Linked DNA regions of Pararhizobium sp. A13. The protein of the gene in region 2 interacts with the protein of the main gene of each other region in a pairwise test. Links are inferred from orthologs where the notes say so. Each region holds a gene or a part of one and is shown on either strand. Other genes may lie near its edges. The genes, in order: WI754_RS15500 and WI754_RS07130.

The links.
Region 1: the proteins of WI754_RS07130 (region 2) and WI754_RS15500 interact in binary tests that used the Escherichia coli proteins (3 or more experiments, as listed by UniProt). The link is inferred for Pararhizobium sp. A13 from one-to-one orthologs.

What each region holds. Positions count from the first base shown.
Region 1 is NZ_CP149510.1:3,141,947-3,154,103, reverse strand. What follows is about bases 9,383-12,157. They hold WI754_RS15500 (P-II family nitrogen regulator), read left to right. Parts: upstream 9,383-10,488; coding sequence 10,489-10,827; downstream 10,828-12,157. Other genes in these bases: glnA (type I glutamate--ammonia ligase), read left to right, coding at 10,889-12,157; WI754_RS15505 (NAD(P)H-hydrate dehydratase), read right to left, coding at 9,383-10,151. Also shown: WI754_RS15535 (FAD-binding protein), read right to left, coding at 1-254; gyrA (DNA gyrase subunit A), read right to left, coding at 405-3,185; WI754_RS15525 (MarC family protein), read left to right, coding at 3,419-4,045; WI754_RS15520 (single-stranded DNA-binding protein), read right to left, coding at 4,122-4,655; excinuclease ABC subunit UvrA, read left to right, coding at 4,923-7,844; WI754_RS15510 (DUF72 domain-containing protein), read left to right, coding at 7,869-8,672; more of WI754_RS15505, read right to left, coding at 8,673-9,382. UniProt on the Escherichia coli protein: P-II indirectly controls the transcription of the glutamine synthetase gene (glnA). P-II prevents NR-II-catalyzed conversion of NR-I to NR-I-phosphate, the transcriptional activator of GlnA. When P-II is uridylylated to P-II-UMP, these events are reversed.
Region 2 is NZ_CP149510.1:1,480,898-1,492,424, forward strand. What follows is about bases 1-3,372. They hold WI754_RS07130 ([protein-PII] uridylyltransferase), read left to right. Parts: upstream 1-322; coding sequence 323-3,172; downstream 3,173-3,372. Other genes in these bases: mutS (DNA mismatch repair protein MutS), read left to right, coding at 1-225; murJ (murein biosynthesis integral membrane protein MurJ), read left to right, coding at 3,169-3,372. Also shown: more of murJ, read left to right, coding at 3,373-4,761; WI754_RS07140 (VOC family protein), read left to right, coding at 4,773-5,165; WI754_RS07145 (D-Ala-D-Ala carboxypeptidase family metallohydrolase), read right to left, coding at 5,178-5,660; trpS (tryptophan--tRNA ligase), read left to right, coding at 6,104-7,171; WI754_RS07155 (universal stress protein), read left to right, coding at 7,225-7,716; WI754_RS07160 (NifU family protein), read left to right, coding at 7,859-8,425; tRNA (adenosine(37)-N6)-threonylcarbamoyltransferase complex dimerization subunit type 1 TsaB, read left to right, coding at 8,472-9,137; WI754_RS07170 (N-acetyltransferase), read left to right, coding at 9,147-9,644; WI754_RS07175 (lysophospholipid acyltransferase family protein), read left to right, coding at 9,756-10,544; tRNA (N6-isopentenyl adenosine(37)-C2)-methylthiotransferase MiaB, read left to right, coding at 10,594-11,527.

The DNA.
Region 1 (12,157 bases), 1.7 Mb from region 2 along the record:
GCCTCGGCCATCAGCGCCCGGATGTTTTCGACGACCTCCCCCCTGGGGTCGGCAGTGACAACCACGTGTTTTGCAACCGGGGTCGGGGACAATTCACTGGCGTCATTGAGGAGAATGGCTCCGCTGTCGGCCTGCGCTTCCGCCGGAAAAACCGGACCTGCGGCGCTTGTCGGAGCAAGAAGCGTGCGGCCGGCATAAAGCCCGATGCCTGCGGATACCCCTGCCAACAGCGCGCGCCGTGTCAAATGCCCCATGAATTCCCTGCCCCTTGCCCCGATTGCCCATCTGGGAATCACGTCTGTAACGGTGCAACGACAGGATTAATTCGCGGACGAACAAATTCAATGGCAAAGAAAAACCGGGCGACAGGATCGCCCGGTTTTCATCTTGACATGGAGGAACCGTTACTCTTCCGTTGCAGCGGGCGGCTCGCCTTCCGGCACGTCCGACCCGGCCGCAATCTCGTCTTCCTCATCGGATTCCGGCTCGCTGATCCGCTCGACCGAGACGACCTTCTCGTCCTTGGCTGTCGAGAAGATCGTCACACCCTTGGTCGCGCGGCTGGCAAGGCGGATGCCGTTGACAGGCACGCGGATCAGCTGGCCGCCATCCGACACCAACATGATCTGATCGTTGTCTTCGACCGGGAAGGCTGCGACGAGTTCGCCGATTTCGCCCGTCTTCGACGTGTCCGTCGCGCGGATGCCCTTGCCACCGCGGCCGGAGGTGCGGAAATCGTAGGTGGACGACCGCTTGCCGAATCCCTTGACCGAGACCGTCAGCACGAACTGTTCGCGCGCCTTCAGTTCCTCGTAACGGGCCTCGTCAAGTTGACCTTCCTCAGTCACCTCTTCGCCGACCAGAGCGATTTCCTCGTCTTCGCCGGTTGCCGCGCGCCGTTCTGCCGCGGCGCGCTTCAGGTAGGCAGCGCGTTCCCAAGGCTCGGCACCGACATGGCCGACGATGGTCATCGAGATGATCCTGTCGTTTTCACCGAGCGAGATGCCGCGGACGCCGATCGAGTTTCGGCCCGCGAAGACGCGCACATCATCGACTGGGAACCGGATGCACTGGCCGAGAGCCGTCGTTAGAAGGACGTCGTCCTGATCGGTACAGGTCTCGACGGAGAGGATTTCATCACCCTCCTCCTCGAGCTTCATGGCGATCTTGCCGTTGCGGTTGACCTGGACGAAATCCGACAGCTTGTTGCGGCGAACCGTGCCGCGGGTGGTCGAGAACATCACGTCGAGGTTTTCCCAAGTGCTCTCGTCCTCAGGCAGCGGCATGATCGTGGTGATGCGTTCGCCGGCTTCGAGTGGCAGCATGTTGATCAGTGCCTTGCCGCGCGACTGCGGCGTTCCGATCGGCAGACGCCAGACCTTCTCCTTGTAGACGATGCCACGCGAGGAGAAGAACAGGATCGGCGTGTGCGTGTTGGCGACGAAAAGCCTCGTCACGAAATCCTCGTCGCGCGTCGCCATGCCGGAGCGGCCCTTGCCGCCGCGACGCTGCGCCCGGTAGGTCGTCAGCGGCACCCGCTTGATATAGCCGAGGTGGGACACGGTGATGACCATGTCTTCCTGGGCGATCAGATCCTCATCGTCCATGTCCGGACCGCCTTCGACGATCTCGGTGCGGCGCGGCGTGCCGAATTCGTCGCGCACGGCTATAAGCTCGTCCTTCACGATCGTCATGATGCGGACGCGCGAGGAGAGGATGTCCAGATAATCGCTGATCTCGGTGCCGATCTTGTTGAGTTCGTCGCCGATTTCGTCACGTCCAAGCGCCGTCAGGCGGGCGAGACGAAGTTCAAGGATCGCCCTCGCCTGCTCTTCCGACAGGTTGTAGGTGAGGTCCTCATTGATCCGGTGGCGCGGATCGTCGATCAGCCGGATCAGGCTCTCGACATCGGAGGCAGGCCAGCGGCGCGTCATCAATTGCTCGCGGGCGGTCTGCGGATCCGGCGCCTCGCGGATCAGCTTGATGATCTCGTCGATATTGGCAACCGCAATGGCGAGACCGACCAGAACGTGCGCGCGCTCACGCGCCTTGCGCAGCAGGTACTTCGTGCGCCGGCTGATGACTTCCTCGCGGAAGGCCACGAAGGCGCGCAGCATGTCGAGCAGCGTCATCTGCTCCGGCTTGCCGCCGTTCAGCGCCACCATGTTGCAGCCGAAGGAGGTCTGCAGCGGCGTGTAGCGATAAAGCTGGTTGAGGATGACCTCCGCATTGGCGTCGCGCTTGAGTTCGACGACGACGCGGTAGCCCTGGCGGTCGGATTCGTCGCGCAGGTCGGAAATGCCCTCGATGCGCTTGTCCTTGACCAGTTCTGCCATCTTCTCGATCATCGTCGCCTTGTTCACCTGATAGGGAACTTCGGTGATGATGATCTGTTCGCGATCGCCGCGCATCGGTTCGATGGTGGCGCGGCCGCGCATGATGACCGAGCCGCGGCCCGTCTCATAGGCCGAGCGGATGCCGGAGCGGCCAAGGATGAAGGCGCCGGTCGGGAAGTCCGGTCCGGGAATGATCTCCATCAATTGCGGCAGTTCGAGCGCCGGATCGTCGATCAGCGCGATGCAGCCGTTGATGACTTCCATCAGGTTGTGCGGCGGGATGTTCGTCGCCATGCCGACCGCGATGCCGCCTGCGCCATTGACCAGCAGATTCGGGAACTTGGCCGGAACGACCGAGGGTTCGTTCAGCGTACCGTCATAGTTGTCGCGGAAATCGACCGTTTCCTTGTCGAGGTCGTCGAGCAGCGCATGCGCTGCCTTCTGCAGCCGGCATTCCGTGTAGCGTTCGGCCGCCGGTGGATCGCCGTCGATGGAGCCGAAATTGCCCTGACCGTCGATCAGCGGCAGACGCAACGACCAAGGCTGCGCCATGCGCGCCAGGGCGTCGTAAATCGCCATGTTGCCGTGCGGGTGGTATTTACCCATCACGTCACCGGTGACGCGGGCGCATTTGACGTATTTCTTGTTCCAGTCGATGCCGAGTTCGCTCATCCCCCAGAGGATGCGGCGGTGAACCGGCTTCAGACCGTCGCGGACATCGGGAAGAGCGCGGCTGACGATGACGCTCATGGCGTAATCGAGATACGACCGCTGCATTTCCTCCATGATGGAAATAGGCTCGATGCCTGGTGGATTCTTGCCGCCGCCGGGTGTGGTTTGTTCAGTCAATTTCGATCACGATCTTTGTTCAGAATCAGACAGATTTTTATAGCCGAATGCATTGGCGAGCGCCAATTTCGGGGCCGGGTTTTGAACAGCCTTTTAGGCTCTTCGGCGCTATGGATGGCATTTGCAAGGCAAAAGCGAAGGAACGGTCCGAAACGGCTCTTTCCTTCGTCGATCCGGTCGCCTAACAATCCATGAGACGGCGATCATAAACAAGGCCGCGACGGGGACATCGGATGTCACACTTCGACCTTCTGATCAATGCGCTGACCACCATTCTGGTCACCATCGATCCACCCGGCCTCGCGCCGATCTTCCTCAGCCTGACCACGGGCATGAGCCGCCAACAACGGTTCCTTGTGGCGCGCCGCGGCACGCTGATCGCCTTCTTCATTCTCTCGGCCTTTGCCCTGTTCGGCAACGGCATCCTTTCGCTGTTGGGCATTTCGATCGGCGCGTTCCGGATCGCCGGCGGCCTGTTGCTCTTCTGGATCGCCTTCGAGATGATCTTCGAGAAAAGAAATGAGCGGAAGGAAAAAACCGGCGAAGCGGCCATCACCCGCGACCACATTCACAATATCGCAGTGTTTCCGCTGGCATTGCCCCTGATTGCCGGTCCCGGCGCGATCTCGGCGACGATCCTTTTGTCGGGATCCCTCTCCGCCACCATCGACAGGGCTCAGCTCATTCTCGTTATCGCCTTCTGTCTGGCCCTTCTCTTTGCCGCACTCGTCATTGCCGAGCGCATCGACAGGTTTCTCGGCGTCACCGGCCGCGCCATCCTGACACGACTGCTCGGCGTCATTCTGGCGGCTCTCGCCGTCCAGTTCGTCGTCGATGGCGTGAAGTCGGCTTTCGCGTGAGGCAGTCACGCCTCACCCCTGACGCAAGAAGGCCCGGTTTCCCGGGCCTTCTTTTGTTGTGCCGCAATTGGCAGAATCAGAACGGAATGTCGTCGTCCATGTCGCGTGAAAAGTTTCCGCCGCCCCCGCTGGAGCGGCCCGAAGGCGCAGACGCCGGACGATCGTAGTCGTCGCCGTAATTGCCGGAGCTTCCGCCGAGATTGCCGCCACCGTAGTCCGAGCCGCCACGACCGGCGCCGGCACCAGCGCCACCGCCGTCGCGGCCGTCGAGCATCGTCAGCGTCGAGTTGAAGCCCTGCAGCACCACTTCCGTCGAATAGCGATCCTGGCCGTCCTTGTCCTGCCATTTGCGGGTCTGCAGCGCGCCTTCGATATAAACCTTGGCGCCCTTCTTCAGATATTGCTCGGCAACCTTGCAGAGGCCCTCGTTGAAGATCACCACGCGGTGCCACTCGGTCTTTTCCTTGCGCTCGCCGGAATTGCGGTCGCGCCAGGTTTCCGACGTCGCGATGTTCAGGTTGGCGATCGGCCGGCCGTCCTGCGTGCGCCGGATTTCCGGGTCGGCCCCGAGGTTTCCGATCAAAATCACCTTGTTGACACTACCCGCCATCTTGCTTTTCCTGTTATCCCGCCCGGCATCGCTGCCCGGCCACCAAAATTTAGAGCGCGCACTTTAGCGGCTGACAGCTCACCATACGCCCCTTTGCATCCCGTCATCCACAACAGATTTTGAAGTTTGTTCTTTATTTGTTCTAGTAAACTCGTAATATCCTGTCAACCGACTCGGGAAAGCCAGCCTGTTTTTCGCATTGCGCCTCGACATGCGCTATGCCGTACTTAAATAGGAGCTTTCAATGGACTTACAAAGCTGGACACGATGAGCGAACTCAAGACCATTTCCATCCGCGGCGCGCGCGAGCACAATCTGAAGGGCATTGACCTTGACCTGCCGCGCAACAAGCTGATCGTCATGACCGGCCTGTCCGGTTCCGGAAAATCGTCGCTCGCTTTCGACACGATCTATGCGGAAGGCCAGCGCCGCTATGTCGAGAGTCTCTCGGCCTATGCCCGTCAGTTCCTCGAGATGATGCAGAAGCCGGATGTCGACCAGATCGACGGGCTGTCACCGGCGATCTCGATCGAGCAGAAAACGACCTCGCGCAATCCGCGCTCGACGGTCGGCACGGTCACCGAAATCTACGACTATATGCGCCTGCTGTTTGCCCGCGTCGGCGTGCCCTATTCTCCAGCCACCGGCCTGCCGATCGAAAGCCAGACGGTCAGCCAGATGGTCGATCGTGTCATCGATTTCGGTGAGGGAACACGGCTCTATATCCTGGCTCCGATCGTGCGCGGCCGCAAGGGCGAGTATAAGAAAGAGCTTGCCGAGCTGATGAAGAAGGGCTTTCAGCGCGTCAAGATCGACGGGCAGTTCTACGAGATCGCCGAGGCGCCGACGCTCGACAAGAAGTACAAGCACGACATCGACGTCGTCGTCGACCGCGTCGTCGTGCGCCCCGACCTGACGGCGCGTCTGGCCGACAGTCTCGAAACCTGCCTGACGCTCGCCGACGGCCTGGCCATCGCCGAATTCGCCGACAAGCCGCTGCCGCCGGAAGAGACGGCCGCGGGGGGCTCTGCCAACAAGTCGCTGAACGAGACGCACGAGCGCGTTCTGTTCTCCGAAAAATTCGCATGCCCCGTGTCCGGTTTCACAATTTCGGAGATCGAGCCGCGGCTGTTTTCGTTCAACAATCCGTTCGGTGCCTGCCCGACCTGCGACGGTCTTGGCAGCCAGCAGAAGATCGATGAGGCGCTGATCGTTCCGGAACCCGACCGGACATTGAAGAACGGTGCCATCGCGCCCTGGGCCAAGTCCTCGTCGCCCTACTACAATCAGACGCTCGAAGCCCTCGGCAAGGCGTTTGGCTTCAAGCTGTCAAACAAATGGAGCGATCTGTCCGACGAAGCCAGGCATGCGATCCTGCAGGGCACCGACGAAAAGATCAGTTTCCATTACGAGGACGGTGCGCGGTCCTACAACACCACCAAGACCTTCGAAGGCATCGTACCCAACCTGGAGCGGCGCTGGAAGGAGACCGACAGTGCCTGGGCACGCGAGGAAATCGAGCGCTACATGTCGGCGGCGCCCTGCCCTGCCTGCGACGGTTTCCGCCTGAAACCGGAAGCGTTAGCGGTCAAGATCGACAAGCTGCATATCGGCGAAGTGACCGATATGTCGATCCGCGTTGCGCGCGACTGGTTCGAGACACTGCCGGGCCATATGAATGCCAAGCAGAACGAGATCGCCGTTCGCATCCTGAAAGAAATCCGCGAGCGGCTGCGCTTCCTCAACGATGTGGGCCTGGAATATCTCAGCCTCTCGCGCAATTCTGGGACGCTGTCGGGCGGCGAAAGCCAGCGTATCCGGCTGGCCTCGCAGATCGGTTCGGGCCTGACCGGCGTGCTCTACGTGCTCGACGAGCCGTCGATCGGCCTGCATCAGCGCGACAATGCCCGGCTGCTCGAGACGCTTCGGCATCTGCGCGACATCGGCAATACGGTGATCGTCGTCGAGCACGACGAGGATGCGATCCTGACTTCCGACTATGTCGTGGATATCGGACCCGCCGCCGGCATCCATGGCGGCGAGGTGGTCGCGCAAGGCGCGCCGTCCGACATCATCGCCAATCCGAACTCGCTGACCGGAAGATATCTTTCCGGCGAACTTTCGGTCGCCGTGCCGTCCGAACGGCGCAAACTGAAGAAGAAAAAGGAAATCACGGTTGTCGGCGCCCGCGCCAACAATCTGAAGAACGTCACGGCCTCGATCCCGCTCGGCATCTTCACCGCGGTCACCGGCGTATCGGGCGGCGGCAAGTCAACTTTCCTGATCGAGACGCTCTACAAGGCGGCCGCACGCCGCATCATGGGCGCGCGCGAAAATCCGGCGGAACACGACCGGATCGACGGTTTCGAACACATCGACAAGGTGATCGACATCGACCAGTCGCCGATCGGCCGCACGCCGCGCTCCAATCCGGCGACCTACACCGGCGCCTTCACCCCGATTCGCGACTGGTTTGCCGGCCTGCCGGAGGCAAAAGCGCGCGGCTACCAGCCTGGTCGTTTCTCCTTCAATGTCAAGGGTGGCCGCTGCGAGGCCTGCCAGGGCGACGGCGTCATCAAGATCGAGATGCACTTCCTGCCGGATGTCTATGTCACCTGCGATGTCTGCCACGGCAAACGCTACAATCGCGAGACGCTCGATGTGCATTTCAAGGGCAAATCGATCGCCGATGTGCTCGACATGACGGTCGAAGAAGGAGTCGAGTTCTTCGCCGCCGTTCCGGCCGTGCGCGACAAGCTGATCACGCTCAACCAGGTCGGCCTCGGCTACATCAAGGTCGGTCAGCAGGCCAACACGCTCTCGGGCGGCGAGGCGCAGCGCGTCAAGCTTGCCAAGGAGCTGTCGAAGCGTTCGACCGGGCGCACGCTCTATATTCTGGATGAACCAACAACTGGATTGCATTTCCATGATGTAGCCAAACTTCTTGAAGTTCTGCATGAACTCGTCAATCAGGGCAATTCGGTCGTCGTCATCGAGCACAATCTCGAGGTCATCAAGACCGCCGACTGGGTGATCGATTTCGGCCCCGAAGGTGGCGACGGCGGCGGCGAGGTCATTGCAGCAGGAACGCCAGAGGACATCGTCAAGGAAAAGCGGTCGCATACCGGGGCCTTCTTGAAGGAGCTGTTGGAAAGACGCCCGATCCGTAAGGCGGAAGCGGCGGAGTAAAAGGTAACGCGAGGGGGAGACAGCATGACCAAATCAGGCACGATCCGCTGCGGCATCGGCGGCTGGACCTTCGATCCTTGGGAGGGGACGTTCTATCCGGAAACGCTGTCGAAGAAGCGGCAGCTGGAATATGCCAGCCGGCAGCTGAAGGTCATCGAGGTCAACGGCACCTATTACAGCTCGCAGAAGCCGGAAACCTTTGCCAAATGGGCGGCCGAAGTGCCGGAGGATTTTGTCTTTTCCCTGAAAGCCAGCCGCTTTGCCACCAACAAGAAGGTGCTGGGCGAGGCGGGTGAATCGATCAGCCGATTTCTTGGCCAGGGGCTGACGGAGTTGGGGCCGCGTCTCGGCCCGATCCTGTGGCAATTCATGCCGACCAAGAAATTCGATGCCGATGATTTCGGTGCCTTTCTGGCACTGCTGCCGGAGAAGCAGGATGGCTTGACGCTGCGGCACGTCGTTGAAGTGCGCCATCCCTCGTTCCGGACGCCGGAATTCATCGCGCTGCTGGCAAGATACAATGTCGCGGTGGTCTGCGCCGATCACGCCGAATACCCGATGATCGCCGATGTCACTTCGGATTTCGTCTATGCGCGCCTGCAAACCGGTAGCGATGATGTCGAGACTTGCTACGATGAAAAGCGGCTCGATCTCTGGGCCGATCGGCTAAAGAACTGGGCTTCAGGCGGCGTGGTTGACGAGCTGGAGTTCGGCGCTCCCTCGCACAAGCCTGAAAAGAAACCCCGCGATGTCTTTGCCTTCTTCATCACCGAAGGCAAGGTCAATGCGCCGAATGGCGCGCGGGCACTGCAGAAGCGGGTGGACTGATCAGACCGAAAGCGGTTCGATTGCCGCTGCGAGGTCTTCCGCCGTCAGCCCCTCGCCTGCTTTGGCGCCGGCTCGTCCATGACGCCAGACACCGGCGGCGGCCGCCTCGAAGGCTGGCATGCCCTGCACCAGATGCGCGCCGACAATACCGGCAAGCGTATCTCCCGATCCTGCCGTCGCCAGCCACGGCGGCGCATTGGTGTTGATTGCAGCGCGGCCGTCGGGCGCGGCGATCACCGTATCTGCGCCCTTGTAGACGACGACGCCACGACTGCGTTTGGCGGCGGCAATGGCGCGGTCTACCTTGGAAAGGGCTTTATCGGCCTCGATATCCGGAAACAGCCGGGCGAACTCGCCCTCATGCGGTGTCATGACCAGGCGCGTTTCACCCTTTGCGTAGGCCTTGAAGAGCGACGCGGGGTCGTCCTTGAAAGCCGTGATGCCATCGGCATCGAGCACCAGTTTTCGCCCCGCGAGCATCAGGGCGTACCGCCGCGCCCTCTCCAGATCGCCAAATCCCGGGCCAAGCACGAAGGCGCTGATGCGTTTGTCGGCCAGCCAGTGCGAGAGGTCGTCTTCATCCTCGATCTGTTTCAACATCACCGCCGTCAGATGAGACGCATTGGCTTGCAGGGCCGCGGCGGGCGAGGCGATCGTCACCAATCCGGCCCCCGCCCTCAGTCCGGCGACCGCCGATAGCCGCGCGGCGCCTGTCGAAAGCGGGCCGCCCGAAAAAACCGCAAGGTGCCCGCGTTTGAATTTATGCGCGGCCGGGTCCAGGGCAAAGGCGTGCTCCCGCCAGAGATGCGGGCTGTTTTCGCAAAGCGTGCCTGCACGAGCACGCAGGATGCGCTCGGGGATGCCGATGTCGAACACCTCCAGCGTGCCGCAAAGCATCCGCCCCGGTGTCAGCAGATGTCCCGGCTTCCGGGCCACGAACGTGACCGTGTGACGGGCGTGAAAACTTGCTCCCAGCACCTGTCCGCTGCGGCCGTCGACACCGGAGGGCAGATCGACGGCGATGACCGGAAGATCCTGGCTCTCTACCGCCCGCATCACGCTTGCCGCCTCCGGCGGAACAGCGCGTGAAAGACCCGCTCCGAACAAAGCGTCGATGACGACGTCTCCGGCAATCGGGCCATAGTCCGCAAGCGGTTTCACCGCAACGCCGCAGCCCGCGTAGGCACGCGCTGCATCGCCTTTCAAGGCCGCCGGATTGCCCAAGGCATGGACTTCGACATCCGCGCCGCTGCCGCGCAAGGCGGCGGCGGCGATATAGCCATCCCCGCCATTGTTGCCGGGACCGCACAGGACGACAAACCGCAAGGCACCGGGATAAAGCCGCAAGGCCGCCGCCGAAACGGCCGTTCCGGCGGATGTCATCAGGCTGAAACTGTTGATCCCCGAGCGAGCCGCATCGGCATCGATCGCGGTCATTTCGGCGGGCGTAACGATGGCGTCGTTTCTAAAAGCTGGCATGGCCTCAAAATGCCCTGCTGGCGAAGCGCCTGCAAGGCTAAAACACGAACAGCAAATGTTTATTTTTTATGCATTTGCACATATTTAGCGCTTATCTATGCCGCTTAATACGGCCCTCAAACAAGCAACGCGCCCGCGATGACCAGCGACATACAAAAATTCATAAAAAATAGGCAAAAGGCGCTGTTTATTCTGAAGAAACAGCTATGATCGTCTCTGTTGGAGGAGTTTTCGTCCAAAACGGCATCGCATTTGCCATATCTGGCATGTAAAATGCATATTGAGGGCAAGCGGGCATAAGCCTGCTATAACGGGAGAAGCGGAGAGACATTTTCTCATGAAAAAGATCGAAGCGATCATAAAGCCTTTCAAGCTTGACGAAGTGAAGGAAGCCCTTCAGGAGGTTGGCCTGCAGGGTATCACCGTCACGGAAGCGAAGGGCTTTGGACGCCAGAAGGGCCACACGGAACTTTACCGTGGGGCAGAATACGTTGTTGATTTTCTCCCGAAGGTGAAAGTCGAAGTCGTGCTGGCAGACGAGAACGCCGAAGCCGTGATCGAGGCCATTCGAAACGCCGCCCAGACCGGGCGTATTGGTGATGGAAAGATTTTCGTCTCCAATATCGAAGAGGTCATTCGAATCCGCACCGGTGAGACAGGCATCGACGCCATCTGATCCGCCTGGCCGTTCGGTCCGGGCTACTACCTCGTCATCTCAAGAGAGGGACTTTCAAAAAATGACGACTGCAAATGATATCCTTAAGCAAATCAAGGATAACGACGTCAAGTTCGTGGATTTGCGCTTCACCGACCCCAAGGGCAAGCTGCAGCACGTAACGATGGACGTATCCTGTGTTGATGAGGACATGTTCGCCGATGGCGTGATGTTCGACGGTTCGTCGATCGGCGGCTGGAAGGCCATCAACGAGTCCGACATGGTGCTGATGCCCGATCCGGCAACCGTGCACATGGACCCCTTCTTCGCACAGTCAACGATGGTCATCGTCTGCGACATTCTCGATCCGGTCTCCGGCGAAGCCTATAACCGCGACCCACGCGGCATTGCCAAGAAGGCCGAAGCCTACCTCAAGGCTTCCGGCATCGGCGACACCGTCTTCGTCGGCCCCGAGCCGGAGTTCTTTGTCTTTGACGACGTGAAGTACAAGGCTGACCCGTACAACACAGGCTTCAAGCTCGACTCGTCCGAACTGCCGTCCAACGACGACACCGACTACGAGACCGGCAACCTCGGCCACCGTCCGCGCGTCAAGGGCGGTTATTTCCCGGTTCCGCCGGTCGACAGCTGCCAGGATATGCGCTCCGAAATGCTGACGGTGCTGACCGAAATGGGCGTCACCGTCGAAAAGCAGCACCACGAAGTGGCCGCTGCCCAGCACGAACTCGGCGTGAAGTTCGACACCCTGGTGCGCAACGCCGACAAGATCCAGATCTACAAGTACGTCGTGCACCAGGTCGCCAATGCTTATGGCAAGACGGCAACCTTCATGCCGAAGCCGATCTTCGGCGACAACGGCTCGGGCATGCACGTGCACCAGTCGATCTGGAAGGACGGCAAGCCGACCTTCGCCGGCGACGAATATGCCGGCCTGTCGGAAACCTGCCTCTTTTACATCGGCGGCATCATCAAGCATGCCAAGGCGATCAACGCCTTCACCAACCCGACGACGAACTCCTACAAGCGTCTGGTGCCGGGTTATGAAGCGCCGGTTCTGCTGGCCTACTCCGCCCGCAACCGCTCTGCCTCGTGCCGTATCCCATTCGGTACCGGTCCGAAGTCGAAGCGTGTCGAAGTTCGCTTCCCCGACCCGCTGGCAAACCCCTATCTCGGCTTTGCCGCCATGCTGATGGCCGGCCTCGACGGCATCAAGAACAAGATCCACCCCGGCAAGGCCATGGACAAGGATCTCTACGACCTGCCGCCGAAAGAACTGAAGAAGATCCCGACCGTCTGCGGTTCGCTGCGCGAAGCGCTCGAAAACCTCGAC
Region 2 (11,527 bases):
AAGGATGTGCTGGCAAAGCTCGAGGATGCCGACCGCAAGAACCCGGCGAGCCAGCTGATCGACGACCTGCCGCTGTTCCAGGTGGCGATCCGACGAGAGGAGCGGATGACGGTCGGCCCGTCCAAGGTGGAAGAGGCTTTGAAAAGCCTCAATCCGGATGATATGACGCCGCGCGAAGCGATGGATGCGCTTTATGCGCTGAAGAAACAACTTGGCAATTCTTGAACGCTACAGTCCTGTGCATTCTCGGACAAAAGGTCTATAGCGCATGCACAAGCAGCGGCTCGTTGAGCCCGCCGGACAGGAACACGGTCGGCATTTGATGACCATACACGACACCTCATTTCCCGATATCCTGAATGTCGCAGCGCTGAGGGCCAAGTGCAGTTTCATCGCTTCAGCGCATGCGGAGCAACGCGACCTGATGCGCCGGGCGTTGCTCGCCGCCTTCAAGCAGGCCAATCTCGACGGCCGTCAAAACGCCCATGAACTGCTCAAGCAGGATGGCAGCGGTCTCAAATGCGCCGAGCGGATTTCCTGGCTGCAGGACCAGCTGATCACCGTCCTGCACGACTTCGTTCTGAACGAGGTTTTCGACGCCGCCAATGCGCAGCCCTGGGCCCGCATCGCCGTTACAGCCGTCGGCGGCTATGGCCGCGGCACGCTGGCGCCTGGCTCGGATATCGATCTTCTCTTCCTGCTGCCGGTGAAGAAGGCCGTCTGGGCCGAGCCGTCGATCGAGTTCATGCTCTATATCCTGTGGGATCTCGGCTTCAAGGTCGGCCACGCCACGCGCACGATCGACGAGTGTGTCCGACTGGCGCGCGGCGATATGACGATCCGCACCGCAATCCTCGAATCGCGCTACATCTGCGGGTCGCGCGAGCTGGCGGACGAACTGGAAACCCGGTTCGACAGCGAAATCGTCAAGAACACCGGTCCGGACTTTATCGCCGCCAAGCTCGCCGAGCGCGACGAGCGCCACCGCAAGGCCGGCGACACGCGCTATCTGGTTGAGCCGAACGTCAAGGAAGGCAAGGGTGGCCTGCGCGACATCCACACGCTGTTCTGGATCGCCAAATATTTCTACCGGGTCAAGGATTCGGCCGACCTGGTCAAACTCGGTGTTCTCTCACGCCAGGAATACGAGCTTTTCCAGAAGTCTGATGATTTTCTCTGGGCGGTACGCTGCCATATGCATTTCCTGACCGGCAAGGCCGAGGAGCGGCTGTCCTTCGACATCCAGCGCGAGATCGCGGAAGCCCTCGGCTATCATGATCACCCCGGCATGACCGCCGTCGAACGCTTCATGAAGCACTATTTCCTGGTGGCAAAGAACGTCGGCGATCTCACCCGCATCTTCTGCGCAGCGCTCGAAGACCAGCAGGCCAAACAGCTTCCGGGGTTCACCGCGGCGCTCAGCCGTTTCACGCACCGTGTCCGCAAGATCGCCGGCACTCTGGAATTCGTCGATGACGGTGGGCGCATCGCGCTCGCGAGCTCTGATATCTTCAAGCGCGATCCGATCAACCTGATCCGCATCTTCCATGTCGCCGATATCAATGGCCTGGAGTTCCATCCGGCCGCCTTGAAGCAGGTGACCCGGTCGCTCGGCCTGATCACTCAGGCCGTGCGCGATAACGAGGAGGCCAACCGGCTCTTCATCTCGATGCTGACTTCGCGCCGCCAGCCGGAGCTGATCCTGCGGCGGATGAACGAGGCCGGCGTGCTCGGCCGCTTCATCCCGGAATTCGGCAAGATCGTCTCGCTGATGCAGTTCAACATGTATCACCACTATACGGTAGACGAGCATCTCCTGCGCGCCGTCGATGTCTTGTCGCGCATCGACCAGGGCCGCGACGAGGAGCTGCATCCGCTTGCCGTCAAGCTGATGCCGAACGTCGAGGATCGTACCGCGCTGTTCGTGGCCGTGCTCCTCCATGACGTTGCCAAGGGGCGCCCCGAGGACCATTCCACCGCCGGTGCCAAGGTTGCGCGCAAACTCTGCCCGCGCTTCGGCCTGACGCCGAAACAGACGGAAACGGTTGCTTGGCTGATCGAGGAGCATCTGACGATGTCGATGGTCGCCCAGACGCGTGATCTCAACGACCGCAAGACGATCATCGATTTCAGCGAAAGGGTGCAGTCGCTCGACCGGTTGAAAATGCTGCTCGTGCTGACGATCGCCGACATCCGTGCCGTCGGCCCGGGCGTGTGGAACGGCTGGAAGGGTCAGCTTCTGCGCACCCTCTACTACGAAACAGAACTGCTCCTCTCCGGCGGCTTTTCCGATCTGCCGCGCAAGGAGCGCGCCGCTCATGCCGCCGACGTGCTCTACAACGCGCTGTCCGACTGGAGCCAGAAGGACCGGAAAACCTATACGAAGCTGCACTACCAGCCGTATCTGCTCTCCGTGCCGCTGGAGGATCAGCTCCGCCACGCCCGCTTCATCCGTGAGGCCGACAAGGCCGGCCGGGCACTGGCGACGATGGTCAGGACCCACCAGTTCCACGCCATCACGGAAATCACCGTGCTGTCGCCCGACCATCCGCGCCTTCTGGCTGTCATCGCCGGCGCCTGTGCCGCGGCCGGCGCCAACATCGTCGACGCGCAGATCTTCACGACGTCCGACGGGCGGGCACTGGACACGATCCTCGTCAACCGCGAATTCCCGAACGATGACGACGAGACGCGCCGCGCCGCCAGCATCGGCAAGATGATCGAGGATGTGTTGTCGGGCAAGAAGCGGCTGCCGGAGGTGATCGCCAGCCGGACCAAGCACCGCAAGCGCAACAAGGCCTTCACGGTGCCGCCGGCCGTCACCATCAGCAACAGCCTCTCCAACAAGTTCACCGTCATCGAGGTGGAATGCCTCGACCGCACCGGCCTCCTGTCGGAGATCACGGCCGTGTTGTCCGACCTTTCGCTCGATATCGCCTCCGCGCACATCACCACCTTCGGCGAGAAGGTCATCGATACCTTTTACGTCACCGACCTCGTCGGCCAGAAGATCACCAATGAGGCCCGCCACAGCAATATCGTGGCCAGGCTGAAGGCCGTCATGTCGGACGAGGCCGACGAGATGAGAGACCGCATGCCGTCGGGCATGATCGCGCCGCAGAACACCCAGCGTCCGGCGGCCGCTCCCAGAAAAACCAAGGCGGATTCATGAGCCTCGTCCGGAAATTCATGACGGTCGGCGGTGCCACGCTCGGCAGCCGCATCTTCGGTTTCGCCCGCGAAACGCTGATGGCGGCAGCCCTCGGCACTGGGCCCATGGCCGACGTCTTCTACGCCGCTTTCCGCTTCCCGAACCTCTTTCGCCGTCTGTTTGCCGAGGGCGCCTTCAATGCCGCCTTCGTGCCGCTCTTTTCCAAAGAGATCGAGGCGAACGGGACTGACGGCGCCAAGCGCTTCTCCGAAGAAGTCTTCGGCGTGCTCTTTTCGGTGCTCTTCATCCTCACCATCGTCATGGAGCTTTCCATGCCGCTTCTGGTGCGCTTCGTCATCGCGCCGGGCTTTGCCGACGATCCGCAGAAGTTCGGCATCACGGTCAGCATGGCGGCGGTGATGTTCCCCTACCTGATGTGCATGTCGCTGACCGCAATGATGAGCGGCATGCTGAACTCGCTGCATCATTTCTTCGCCGCCGCCGTCGCCCCGATCTTCCTCAATGTTGTGATGATCGGTGCGCTGTTCTACGCGCTCTATACCGGCGCCGACCCGTTGGCGACCGCCTGGTATCTGTCCTGGGGTGTGCTGGCGGCCGGCATCCTGCAGCTTGCCGTCGTCTATCTCGGCGTTCTCCACGCCGGCATGAGCATCGGCCTGCGTTTTCCCCGCTTCACGCCCAACGTCAAGCGCCTGCTGATCCTTGCCGTACCTGCCGCGATCACCGGCGGCATCACCCAGATCAACCAGCTGATCGGCCAGGCGATCGCCTCGGCCCAGGACGGCGCCATCGCAGCCTTGCAATATGCCGATCGCATCTATCAGCTGCCGCTCGGCGTCGTCGGCATCGCCGTCGGCGTGGTGCTTCTGCCGGAACTGTCCCGCGCGCTCAAGGGCGGCAATCTGCGCGAAGCCGGAAACCTGCAGAACCGTTCAATCGAATTCGTGCTGTTCCTGACGATCCCGGCGGCTTTCGCGCTCTGGATTCTCTCCGACGAGATCATCCGCGTGCTCTACGAACGCGGCGCCTTCCACCAGCAGAACACCGAGATCGTCGGCTCGATCCTCGCCATTTACGGCATTGGCCTGCCGGCCTTCGTCCTGATCAAGGCGCTGCAACCTGGCTTTTACGCCCGCGAGGACACGAAGACGCCGATGCGCTTTTCCGTCGTCGCCGTCGCCGTCAATTGCGCTGCAGCCCTGACCCTGTTCCCGCGTCTCGGGGCACCCGGCATCGCAATCGCCGAAGCGACGGCCGGTTGGCTCAGCACCGTCCTGCTCTTCGTCACGCTGCTGCGCCGCGGCCATCTCGTTTGGGAATGGGCGCTTATGCGCCGGACAGCTCTTCTCATTGTTTCTGCGGCTATCATGGGTGGGGTGCTTTATTATCTCCGCGACGTCTTTGCGGTATCGCTCGCCTCCGGCGCGTCGCTGTTGACGAAGGTTGCAACGCTCAGCCTGCTGATTGCCGTCTCGATGATCGTCTATTTCGCCGTCGCCTTCCTGATCGGCGGTGCCGATCTCGGCATGATCCGGCGGAATTTGAAGCGGAAAGCCGGCGCCAAACCAGCCCCGCCCGCCGATATCTGAAGGTCGCACCCATGAAGCAGATGATCGCGCGCGTTGCACTTGTCGTCCCGGACTATGATGCGGCCATTGCCTTCTATTGCGATGTGCTCGGCTTCGACGTCTTGGAAGACACCGATCTTGGTAACGGCAAGCGCTGGGTGCTGGTGCGTCCGAAAGGCGCCACGGAAACGGCGCTGCTGCTCGCCAGGGCCGATAGCCTTGAGCAGCAGGCGGCCGTCGGAAACCAGGCGGGCGGCCGGGTCGGCTTCTTTCTGTTCACCGACGATTTCGGCCGTGACCACACGGCGATGCTCGGGGCAGGGGTCCGGTTTCTGGAGGAACCGCGCCGCGAGGCCTATGGAACAGTCGCGGTCTTTGCCGATCCCTTCGGCAATATGTGGGATTTGCTTCAGCCGGTGGCCTGAAGTCGCGCCGCGTCAGGCGCGCCTTGCTGACCGGCGTCTGGCACTGAGAATGCCGCCGCGTGCTCTTCCGCAATGAACCCACTGGCGCCGGGGGCCGGTATCGACGTGAACGATACCGTTGCAATAGCGGCCGATGCCGCCGATGCCCGGCGCCGTTCTCGCTGCGGCGATGATCCTGCTTTCCGACACTCCGGGCACGCGAATATCTGCGGCCTGACACAGTCGGTGCAGCGAACCCCGGCGATGAGCATGGGGGCGGTGACCTGACGTCACCAGCGGGCGCTGTCCGGTTTTCATGGCAATATGCGCCAATATGCCCTCGAGACGGGGAGAAAAGCAGCCCGTCCTGACGGATACTGTCTGGATGGTGTAGGCAGCAGACCTGCTATACGCAGGGAGCTTGACTTTACGCACCCGGCCATCTTTGGCATCGGCCGTGGCAAAGCTGGAAACGGTCAGCAGGCATGCAAGAGCAATCCAGAGCAGGTTACGCATGGCAATCCCCTTGGCATGAGCCCGTTCAACATCCGCTTCCGGATGGGGGCGCACGCAAATGTCGGTTCGCCGCGCGGTTCGATTTGCGCGGTAAAACAGAACGACCTTGGCCACGGTGGCGGGTTGGGAAATTCATCTTAAATGAAGCAATTTTATGAAATTTTCTACCTATACCTCGAAAGTGGTAGCCCGTAATTCGGCCTTCTTTATTAACACGGTAGGAATATTAGAGGATAAAATTCCATCTTGGGCATGAAGAATCAAAGCCTTGCCGCCAGTTTGCGGGCATAGGATCGGCAGGTCGGCTACGTCGTTTGGCGGACGCTTGCGCTGGCGAAAGCCAAAACACCGCGGCTCGCCTCTTGATCACCGCCACACCTGTGTGCATAAGCCCGCCAACAGCAACAGAGGCCGGGCCCTCCACAAGCCCGAATGAGGACACGATGTCAGACTTCAAGCCGCTCGTTTTTTCCGGCGTCCAGCCCACAGGCAATCTCCATCTCGGCAATTATCTCGGCGCGATCCGCAAGTTCGTGGCGCTGCAGGAGAATAACGACTGCATCTATTGCGTCGTCGATCTGCACGCGATCACTGCCCAGCTCGTCCATGAGGACATGCCCAACCAGATTCGCTCGATCGCCGCCGCCTTCATCGCCTCCGGCATCGACCCGAAGAAGCATATCGTCTTCAACCAGTCGGCTGTGCCGCAGCACGCGGAGCTCGCCTGGGTCTTCAATTGCGTCGCCCGCATCGGATGGATGGAACGCATGACGCAGTTCAAGGACAAGTCCGGCGGCAAGAACGCCGAGCAGATGTCGCTTGGCCTGCTTGCCTATCCGAGCCTGATGGCCGCCGACATCCTCGTCTACCGCGGCACGCACGTGCCGGTCGGGGATGACCAGAAGCAGCATCTGGAGCTTGCCCGCGATATCGCGATGAAGTTCAACATCGACTTCATGGAGCATATCCGCAAGACCGACTACGGCGTCGACATCAAGGTCGGCGAAGAGCCGGTGCATGCCTATTTCCCGATGGTCGAGCCGCTGATCGACGGGCCGGCGCCCCGCGTCATGAGCCTGCGCGACGGCACCAAGAAAATGTCGAAATCGGATGCCTCCGACCTGTCGCGCATCAACCTGATGGATGATGCCGATACGATCTCGAAGAAGATCCGTAAGGCAAAGACGGACCCGGATGCATTGCCGGGCGAGGTCGAGGGCCTCAAGGGGCGCGCGGAAGCGGACAACCTCGTCGGCATCTATGCGGCCCTTGCCGACAGGACCAAGAGCCAGGTTCTGGAGGAGTTTGGCGGCCAGCAGTTCTCGGTCTTCAAGCCGGCGTTGGTGGATCTGGCGGTCAACGTTCTCGCGCCGATCTCGGGCGAGATGCGCCGCCTGATGGATGACACGACCCACATCGACGGCATCCTGCGCGATGGCGGCGAACGGGCCCGGGCGCGGGCGGAAGTGACCATGAAACAGGTCCGGGAAATCGTCGGCTTTCTGCAATAATTCGCCGCAAAAGAAACCTTGCAGCCAAAAATATCGGGTGTAAGAGTCCCGCTATGGTTTCAACACGACTCTCAAGACTGGAAGGTCACCGCCGCAAGTTTATGGCGGTAATCGACGATACGCCGGAATGCAGCCGGGCCGTTCACTATGCCGGCATGAGGGCCAAGAATTCCAATGGCGGCATGGTTCTTCTGTACGTCATTGCCGACGGCGATTTCCAGCAATGGCTGGGCGTCGAAGGCATCATGCGGGCAGAAGCGCGTGAAGAGGCCGAGGCAACGCTCGCCAAGATTGCGCAGACGGTGCGCGAGACGATCGGCATCGAGCCCGAAATGGTGATTCGCGAAGGCAGCGCAACCGAGCAGATCTACAGCCTGATCGAGGAAGACCGGGACATCGCGATCCTCGTGCTTGCGGCCGGTTCTGCCAAGGATGGTCCGGGGCCGCTGGTATCCTCGATCGCCGGCAAGACGGCGGCATTTCCGATCCCGGTGACCGTGATACCGGACATTCTGACTGACGCGGAAATCGACGCGCTGAGCTGAAAGCAGCATCAGCCGTTTTCATCCTTCCGGGCCGGAAACGGTCCCTGGCGCATCTTGAAGCCGTTGTTCAAACCGCCTATATTCTTTTGAATAATTCTAAACAGGCTGGTTGAACGTCATCCCGGCCGACGCGGAGAAAGACATGTTCATCCAGACGGAAGCCACCCCGAACCCAGCGACGCTGAAATTCCTGCCCGGCAAGGTGGTGATGGAAAACGGCACGGCGGAGTTCCGCGATGCGGAAGAAGCCGCAGCCGGTTCGGCGCTCGCCTCCCGGCTGTTTATGATTCCCGGCGTCACTGGCGTCTATTTCGGCTACGATTTCATCACCGTGACCAAGGAAGATCAGGAGTGGCAGCATCTGAAGCCGGCCATTCTCGGCTCGATCATGGAGCATTTCATGTCCGGCCAGCCGGTCATGGCGGTGCAGACCCGCGCTGAAGAAAGCGACCAGGACGGCGAGTTCTTCGAGGAAGGCGACGAAACCATCGTCGCGACGATCAAGGAGCTGCTGGAAACCCGCGTGCGCCCCGCCGTTGCCCAGGATGGCGGCGACATTACGTTCAAGGGGTTCCGTGACGGTACGGTGTTCCTCAACATGAAAGGCGCCTGCTCCGGTTGCCCGTCCTCGACGGCGACGCTGAAGCATGGGGTGCAGAACCTGTTGCACCATTTCATTCCCGAAGTGCAGGCGGTCGAGGCCGTCTGAGCGAGCGTAAACCTGTGCCGCGACTATGCGTTAGAGTTCAACATCCATGATCGTTCTGGCCATCGATACGGCTGGGACGGGTTGTTTTGCAGCCGTTTATGACAGCACCGCCGATAAGGTACTGGCATCTGCCGGCGCCGATATCGGCCGTGGTCATGCTGAGCAACTGCTGGCTTTCATCGATCAGGCACTTGCCGAAAGCGGCAAGACCCTTTCTGACATCGATCGCATTGCCGTCACCATCGGTCCCGGCTCCTTCACCGGTATCCGGGTCGGTGTTGCCGCGGCGCGTGGCTTCGCTCTGGCCTTGGGTGTGCCTTCCGTCGGTGTTTCCATCCTCGCAGCGCTTGCCAAATCCGCGGCTGAGAAGCATCCGGGACGGCCGGTCCTTGCCGCAATGGATGCGAAACGTGACGAACTCTATTGCCAGATATTCGAGGCGGCCGGCGCTCCGCGGACCGAGGCGCAGATCGTCGAGCTTGGCGATGCGCGGCACATGTTCGCGGGGTTCGACGGCGTCATCTGCGGCTCCGCCACCCGGCATCTTACCGATGCTCCCTTGCCGGATGTGGCACAGATCGACGTCGCCGATATCGGTACTGTGGCACGGCTTGGTGTCGTTGCCGATCCGTCGCTGGGCAAGCCGAGCCCGCTGTATTTGCGCGGGCCGGACGTGAGGCCGCAGGCCGGCTTTGCCGTGGCGCGGGCGTAAGAGCGTAAGATGTCGCTGACTGACTATTTTATCCGCAAACCCGAGTTCGAAATCGTCACGCTGGAAGCGGACGACCTGCCGAAGGCAGCTGCCATTCACAAGTTGCGCTTCACATCCCCGTGGAGCGATGGCGAACTGCATTCGCTGCTGGTTCAGGATACTGTCTTCGGGTTTATCGCACGCCAGAGCAATGCCTCTGCGCGGCCTTTGACCGGCGGCTTCGTACTGTCGCGCGTCGCCGCCGGCGAGGCGGAAATCCTGACGATCGGCGTCGATCCGCGTTTTTCGCGCCTGGGCCTCGGCTGGCGGCTGATGCGGGCAGCCCTGCGCGAGGCGCGTGATCAGGCGGCAGAGGCGGTCTTCCTCGAAGTCGATGAAACCAATGTTGCTGCCATTGGCCTTTATCGCAAGCTCGGTTTTGTCGATGTCGGCAAAAGACGGGCCTATTATCAGGGTGCCGGTGGCAACAGGACAGCAGCCCTTGTCATGCGCCTCGATCTTGGCTAGCCGTACTGCCTTTGAATGAGGGACGCGCTTGCGCCGCCACGCCGACCAGACGATCAGGGATCGAGATATCTGCCGCACCGCCGTCCGGCTGCGGGCGTGGAGTTTGCGCGCGTGATCAATTGGCTGCGCGTCACGCTCTGCATGACACTGTTGTTTGTCGCGACGCTCGTCCTGCTCCCGATGCAATTGGTCTTTCTCTGGCTGGATACGCCGCGGCGGCGCAGGCTTCCGCGTCTCTGGCACCGAATGGCCTGCCGCCTGGTCGGCATCCGGGTCCGCGTCCACGGCATGCCGGACCGTCAGCGACCGTTGATGCTGGTGTCAAACCATGCGAGCTGGAAGGATATCCTCGTTCTCGGCTCGATCGCCGACGTGGTGTTCGTTGCCAAGTCGGACGTGAAGGCCTGGCCGGTCTTCGGCGTGCTCGCCCGGCTCCAGAAGACGATTTTCATAGAACGCGACCAGAAGCGCACCACCGGCAATCAGGTCAACGAGATCGGCAAGCGGCTGGCCGATGGCGAGATCGTCGTTCTGTTTCCCGAAGGCACGACGTCCGACGGCAACCGGCTGCTCGAAATCAAGACATCGCTGTTCGGCGCCGCGGCGTCCGCCGTGCCGCTGTCCCCGACGGGTGTCGTGCATGTCCAGCCGGTTGCCATCGCCTATACCGGCATTCACGGCATGCCGATGGGACGCTACCACCGGCCGATTGCAGCCTGGCCCGGCGATATCGCGCTGGCACCGCATCTGCTTGGCATCCTTTACGAGGGGGCCGTCGATGTGGACGTTATTTTCGGCGAACAGATCACCTATACGCCGGAGAGCAACCGTAAGGCGGTCAGCCGGCAGGTGGAGAAGAGCATCCGTTCCATGCTGGCGCTCAAGCTGCGCGGCCGCTGAACGCCGAAAGGGCTTCAATTTTGCCCCTCTTTGCTCTATGGAACCGCCCATGACACAGGAAACAGCAGTTTTGTCCGCAAAGCCCGAAATGGCGCTCGAAAGCTCAGCAGTCCGCAAGGTTTTTGTGAAGACCTATGGCTGCCAGATGAACGCCTATGATTCCGACCGGATGACGGACGCGCTGGCAAAGGATGGCTATGTCTCGACCGACGTCATGGAAGACGCCGATCTGGTGCTGCTCAACACCTGTCACATCCGCGAGAAGGCGGCCGAAAAGGTCTATTCGGCGCTTGGCCGCCTGCGCGAGCTGAAGAAGAAAAAGGCAGGCGAAGGCCGCGAAATGATGATCGGCGTCGCCGGCTGTGTCGCCCAGGCGGAGGGTGATGAAATCCTGCGCCGGGCGCCGGCCGTCGATCTCGTCATCGGCCCGCAGACCTATCACCGGCTTCCCGAAGCCCTGAAGCGCGTCAAGCGCGGCGAGCGCGTGCTCGAGACCGACTACGCCATCGAGGACAAGTTCGAGCATCTGCCGGCGCCGGACAAGGCAAAGACCAGGGCAAGGGGCGTCACCGCCTTTTTGACGGTCCAGGAAGGCTGCGACAAGTTCTGCACGTTCTGCGTCGTGCCCTATACGCGCGGCTCGGAAGTCTCCCGCCCGGTCACCCAGATCGTTTCCGAAGCGCAGAGGCTCGTCGATGGCGGCGTGCGCGAAATCACGCTGCTCGGCCAGAACGTCAATGCCTGGCATGGCCCCGGCCCGAATGGCGAAACATGGGGGCTCGGTGAGCTTCTGCACCGTCTGGCGGCGATCGAGGGCCTCGCCCGTTTACGCTACACCACCAGCCACCCGCGCGATATGGACGACAGCCTGATCGCCGCGCATCGCGACCTGCCGCAGCTGATGCCCTATCTGCACCTGCCGATCCAGTCGGGCTCCAACCGTATCCTGAAAGCGATGAACCGGCGCCACACGACGGCGGAGT